One region of the Peribacillus sp. NPDC097895 genome, then DNA from elsewhere that is predicted to be linked to it. Evidence: riboswitches for the same ligand, from Rfam matches in the RefSeq annotation. Region 1 holds a riboswitch; the other holds the start of a gene.

The links. Region 1 has a riboswitch for ZMP and ZTP ahead of ACQKMH_RS25530 (APC family permease). Riboswitches for the same ligand answer to the same signal wherever they lie in the genome.
Region 2: another riboswitch for ZMP and ZTP. It lies ahead of ACQKMH_RS00805 (phosphoglycerate dehydrogenase); the one in region 1 lies ahead of ACQKMH_RS25530 (APC family permease).

What each region holds. Positions count from the first base shown of each region.
Region 1 is NZ_JBNNSH010000008.1:187,646-191,076, reverse strand. Features, by position in the region: gene ACQKMH_RS25540 (VOC family protein) at 1-62, shown strand, start outside; gene ACQKMH_RS25535 (RMD1 family protein) at 134-970, opposite strand; ZMP/ZTP riboswitch at 1,727-1,805, shown strand; gene ACQKMH_RS25530 (APC family permease) at 1,858-3,431, shown strand, end outside.
Region 2 is NZ_JBNNSH010000001.1:176,312-179,742, forward strand. Features, by position in the region: gene ACQKMH_RS00800 (family 16 glycoside hydrolase) at 1-1,676, shown strand, start outside; ZMP/ZTP riboswitch at 1,906-1,984, shown strand; gene ACQKMH_RS00805 (phosphoglycerate dehydrogenase) at 2,124-3,323, shown strand.

The DNA of each region.
Region 1 (3,431 bases):
TTTTCTGTGCCGACCCAGATGGTAATTTGATTGAACTTAATGTTAATCAAAAAGATCTATAAGTGGGCAAGGGGCTGCCATTACTTGCCCTTTTCGTAGTAACGGGACAGTGTAGTTGAATAAGATTCTGGATTCATGGTATCCATCCTGCAATTTCTAAAACGGTCAAGACAATCTCAAAGACAATTAGAATCACAATGATCCATTCTACGAATAATCCCCTGATCGAATGGCTGATGTTAGAAAAACCATCCATAATGTTATACAAAATTTCGGTTTTACTTTTCAAGATTTTATACCGATCATTCAATTCAAAAAAATCCAGCATGCTGTCATAAAATTCGCCGGCAATGCTGCTTGTCCATGTAATATCGGGTTTATCCAGAATCATGATATACGCAAGGGTGTTGTACTCGTGACGTACGATTTTGGCCGTCGTCCTCGCTAGTTCCTTGTTGCCGATTCTTAGCTTGCCTTTTTCCAGTCGGTCTATCATGGTTTCGAGCTTGTCGTGGATTTTTCCGAGTTGTTCCTCAGTTTTTTCGAGTGCTACCGATTTTGCAAGAACAGTGGAAATTAATTCAGGGTAGAAAAATTCAACTTTTGGCACCACTACATATTCGTCGGTAAACTTGATGTTTTCAGTTTCTCTGAAGTGAAGGTTGTAATCGTCCGTATATCTATCTACAAGGGCGAGATCAATATCCGGCTCGAAAGAATGGATAAAGGTTAAAAATTCCTTTATCTCATCCGCGTGTGTGTAATTAATGAAGACAATGCTGCCAAAGGAAAAAACCAGCACCTGTTGTGATTCGTTCACATTTTTATTAAGGATGGAATTTAGAATATCGTCATTAAGGATTAATGGCTCTTCCCAGGTGAATTTTTTGGGAATGCCGCAATGAATGGCGATTTTGTTCAAATCAATTTCATTAGTGATTGCAAATGCTTTAAAGGTAATTGGCTCCATTTATATCACTCTCTTCAGCAGATTGGTCTTTTTTCGATTTTATTCTAGCTTTCCAAAAACATGCTTGAAGAATTCTTGAAGTGTCCCTTTTGTGGAAATCATTCAGAATGTATAAAAAGGATGAGTAAGAAAGTGAAATATACTCACACAAACCGTCTCAGAAAAACAGAGTAATCGTCAGTCACGGAAATAAAAATAATATGGAATCACTTATATTGGTGACGGCTACCATCCTTGGGGAAGTAGTTCAAGAATTTATGAGGGCAATAAACAAGATAATCAATTTTAGCTTAGCGATTTTTCTTAATGAACAGGTGCTTTAGCTGAAGGTTCCCCAACTTGTGCATGGCTTTTTTTAGGAAGAAAAGAACAGTTATTGTAGAAAAATGCTCAACAAAGGTATGAGGTACTCCAGGTATATCCTCTATTGGATCATGAGATTTTAACTAACTGGTTCATTATTCCTATGTAAATGTTGTTGGGATATAATTTGTAAAATATGAACGGTTTATTTTGTGGATATAAGCTCTTAAAGATTTTTAAGTATAATGTTAAAAAGAAAATGTTTTTATTGATGTAGCATGTGTTCTAAAAATCGAATGTTTGTTTTTTGAACTTTAATTCACCTAATTTTTTCAAATTTAAAAGAATATTGATAGGGAATTACGAAAAATCCATGGGGATATTTATAAAATATAAATATTATTCAAGTATTGTGAAATTTAAAATAATCCTATATACTAAAAAAAAAACTATTTTCCTATATGTAACTGGCGCAACATGGATTACCATGGGGGAGCATATAGAGTATAAGCCGCGCGCCTGGGCAAACACTTGATTTTTAGATCAAGTGTTTTTTATTTTCCTAGGAAGAGGTGTAGGTAGAGATGAGTAATATGCATAGAAAGATGGGGACTTTTGCTTTAACTATGACAGGTATTGGTTCTATTATCGGCTCTGGTTGGTTGTTCGGAGCGTGGAAAGCTGCCCAGATTGCTGGACCAGCAGCTATTTTTTCTTGGATTATCGGTATGGTTGTAATTTTATTTATTGCATTATCTTACGCAGAGCTTGGGGCAATGTTTCCTGAAGCTGGAGGAATGGTTAAGTATCCTCAATATTCGCATGGCTCTTTTATTGGATTTATAGCTGCGTGGGCGAACTGGATATCTATCGCTTCGACTATTACAGTTGAGGCAATTGCTTCAGTACAATATATGAGTACGTGGCCTTGGGAATGGGCCAGTTGGTCTCATTCTTTAGTTGATAACAATATCTTAACGACTAAAGGATTATTCATAGCTTCTTTACTATTATTGTTCTATTTCTTCGTCAACTATTGGACAGTTAACCTTTTTGCTAAGGCAAATTCATTTATTACTATTTTTAAATTAATTGTTCCAGGTGTAATGGCAGGATCCTTATTTTTTGCTGGATTTCATGGTGGAAACTTTACAAGTTCTCAAGGTATCGCACCATATGGTTGGGCAAGCGTTTTAACAGCAGTAGCTACTTCTGGTATCGTGTTTGCGTTTAATGGATTTCAAAGTCCCGTAAATATGGCAGGAGAAGCGAAGTCGCCGAATAAGTCTATACCTATTGCTGTTATTGGGTCTATTTTAATTGCAGGTTTTATATACGTTATTTTACAAGTCGTGTTTATCGGTGCAGTGGATCCGTCTATGATCGTGAACGGATGGAGTCATCTGAATTTCAATTCACCTTTTGCTGATTTGGCAATTGCTCTTAGTCTTAACTGGTTAGCGATTGTATTGTATGTAGATGCGTTTGTATCACCGTCTGGTACAGGAGCTACTTACACAGCTACAACTTCGCGTATGCTTTATGGAATGCAGAAAAATGGGTACTTACCGAATATCTTTGGTACATTACATCCACTTTATGGTGTTCCTCGTCCAGCGATGTTATTAAACTTAGGCGTATGTTTTATCTTTTTATTTTTATTCCGCGGATGGGGCGTACTTGCTGAAGTGATTTCAGTTGCTACACTTATCTCGTACATCATGGGGCCAGTTGCATTGACAACATTAAGACGTACAGCTTCTCATTTTAATCGTCCATTTCACTTAAAAGGCGCTTCTATTATTGCACCTTGTGGATTTGTTTTCGCATCGCTTACTTTATACTGGGCGCGTTGGCCATTAACAGGAGAAGTCGTTTTCATCATTGCCATTGGACTACCTATTTACTTTTATTATCAAGCTAAAAATAAGTGGAACGGATTCAAAAAACAATTTTTATCAGGTGTTTGGATGCTTCTTTACTTAGGTTGTATGATTTTCATTTCTTATATTGGAAGTGAGAAGTTCGGCGGAAAAAATATTCTTACATTTGGTTGGGATATGGTGGTCATCGCATTGTTAGCACTTGGTTTCTATTGGTGGGGAGTCAAGAGCGGGATTAAAACAGAATACATGGCTGAGGCTGAAAAAATTAACAA
Region 2 (3,431 bases), on a different contig from region 1:
ACTTTGGCAGTGATTTCCAACCAATCCATTCCGTCAATGTGAATGAAGCGATTAAAATGCCTGCCGTTTACTACCAACGTTCACATGCCAAAAGCGATCGTGAAGCTTTCGGGGCGGGAGTGAAAAATTTATCGAATCATAATCAGATCACCGGCATGACTTCCGGTACTGAAATGCTCGCTGGAACCTCTTCCACGCAGGGGGTTGAACTTTGTGCCATCACAGAGCGAATGCAAAGTAATGAGGAATCTGCGATGATTCTTGGCGATCCGAAGATTGGCGATGATTTAGAAAAAATCACGTTTAATTCTCTTCCTGGGGCTATGGATAAGGAAATCAAGAACCATCAATATTATTCCTTACCTAATCAAGTGGAGAGCAACCATGCAGATCATGGCTTTAAACAAAACTATTCCAACGGGATGATGCCTTCGCCGACTTCCGGTTATCCGTGCTGCCGCTTCAATATGCATATGGGCTGGCCATATTTCGTGAAGAATATGTGGGCAGCATCTGCCGATGGAGGCATCGGAGTCATTGCCTACGGGCCAAGCCAGGTATCCGTAAGACTGAAAAAGGCAAATGTTACGATTAAGGAGACCACAAATTATCCATTTGAGGATCAAATCAAATTTAATATAACGTCGTCTAAAAAGGTGCAGTTCCCGCTTAAACTGCGTATCCCGGCGTGGTCGGTCAAACCAACCGTAACGGTGAATGGAGAGAGTGTGAAAGCTGTGAAAGCAGGAGAGTATGTAAGCATCAACAGAAAGTGGAAGAGCGGCGATAAAGTTGTTCTTCAAGTACCGATGAAGCTTAAAACGACAACATGGATCAATAATTCCATTGGAATTGAACGCGGTCCGCTTGTGTACTCCCTGCAAATGAAAGAGAATTGGCAGGTTAAGGATAAGCCAATTGCTGAATTGCCAGGCTTCGATGCATCTGCTCTGGGATTCAATGAGTATACGGTGAAAGCGGATAATCCATGGAATTATGGTTTGCTCATTGACAGGGAGCATCCGGAAAAATCCATCGATGTGATTACCGGACCAATGCCGGAGAATCCGTTCAAGCAAGCGACGACACCAGTTAAGCTGGTAGCCAAAGCGAAAAAAATTCCAACATGGGGCAAGGCAGCCAATAATGTAGAAAGCGCAGAGCCGCCTGCTGGTCCGATTCTCTCCAAGGAGCCGACTGAAAACATAACGATGGTTCCTTATGGAGCGCAGAACCTGCGTATCACTTATTTCCCTGAAGTGACAGAGAAATTGGCAGACACAGGTGCAGCCAAATATGAAGCGGAACAAGCAGACCTTTTCCGTGCATCAGTGAGAACGAACGAACCCAACGCATCCGGAGGAAGCTATGTTGGCGGAATCGATTTTGCCGATAGCTATGTGAAGTTCAATCAAGTCAATGTTCCTAAAGCGGGAAATTACAACGTTGATATTTGGTTTGCAAATGGTCTCGATCCTGCAACAGGCAAAATGATTGTCAATGGCGAAGCAAGCTCGTTGAAATATCAAAATACGCGTAACTGGGGACGTTTCATGGCCACAAAAATGGAGGTTCCCCTGAAAAAAGGCACCAATACGATCACGTTCATGAAAGATCAAGGATTTTATGAATTGGATTATATTGTGGTCAGGCCGCTGCAAACTGACGGGCGCTAATAGATCATACAGTCAATCGCCATCACTAAAATGAATTGATTATTGGAACCCAGTCATTACCTTGCTGGGTTCTTTTTATAGGATTCTATTTATCTCCTATCATTGTATTCTTTAATGATTTTCTTTTATTAGTCCAGCTTTGCCTTAGTGAAAGAAATTAAAAAAAGAGATAAACCTTTAAATTAATATTGAAGATTGCTGAATAATTTGATAAAATAAAATAAATGAAAAGACTATGTGCAACTGGCGAAACACGGATAACCGTGAGGGAACACATAGTGTCGTAGCCGTTCGCCTGGGCAGAGGTAAGGGATTTTATCCCTTGCCTCTTTCTGTGTATTTACAGAAGATAGTGAAGTTTTAAAGGAATGCAGATTTTCATGGGTTTAAAATCTTGTTAATATTTTGAAATCTAAAAACTATCATGATCAAAGAGGAGCAAACAAAATGAGCACAATAACTTTAGAAAAAGTGAAAACGATCAAGGCGTTAAATAATATTGCCGAAAGCGGGCTAAATGTATTCAACAAAGGCGATTTTACGGTCGACAATGACAGTGAAAACCCTGATGCGATCGTTCTTCGCAGCTTTAATATGCATGCAATGGAATTCGGCACTGATTTAAAAGCAATCGCAAGGGCAGGCGCGGGAGTCAATAATATTCCGGTCGACAAATGCACCGATCAAGGAATTGTTGTTTTCAATACACCTGGTGCTAACGCAAACGCCGTAAAAGAAATGGTACTGACGTCATTGATGGCTTCATCTCGTAACCTTTTTGCTGGTGTGGCCTGGACAAAGACGCTGGAAGGCGAAGGAGAACAAATTCCAAAACTTGTTGAAGCAGGAAAGAAACAATTCGTTGGTAAAGAAATCAAGGGGAAAACTCTTGGCGTAATCGGTTTAGGTGCGATTGGTGCACTTGTAGCGAATGATGCCCTGGATTTGGATATGGACGTCATTGGGTTTGACCCGTTCATCTCTGTTGATACAGCTTGGAACTTGTCCCGCAATGTACAGCGCGCCATGACGATTGAACAATTGTTTGCAGAATCTGATTATATTACAGTACATGTGCCATTAACGGACGACACAAAAGGAATGTTTAACGAAGAAACATTCAGCATCATGAAGCCAGGCGTTCATATTTTGAATTTCTCACGCGGCGAGCTAGTGAATGAAAATGATATGGCAGCTGCACTTGAAAGCGGAAAAGTAGGAAAGTTCATTACAGACTTCCCGAATGAAAATGTGTTGAAAATGAAAAATGTCGTTCCAATTCCGCATCTTGGTGCCTCTACGCTAGAGTCAGAGGAAAACTGTGCCATCATGGCTGCTCGTCAGTTGAAGAACTTTTTAGAAACAGGGAACATCAAGAACTCTGTGAATTTCCCAAACACTTCCCTTCCTTATACAGGAAACCGTCGTGTGGCAACGTTCCACGAAAACGTTCCGAACATGGTTGGACAAATCACACTGGCTGTATCCGGCTTTAATTTGAACATCGCTGACATGGTTAACAGAAGCCGTGGGGGTTATGCGTATACGATCATCGACATTGACGGAGAAGTAAACGGCGATATCATCCCTGGTTTGGAAGAAAAAATTAAACAAATCGCAGGCATCGTCACAACTCGCATTATTTAATTTTTTCTTGCTCAAATGATCATCATTAGTACAAGCCTCAATTCCTTTAAGGAGTTGAGGCTTTTTAATTTTGTTAAACTTTTTGAACAAAATGGCATTCATTCCTGC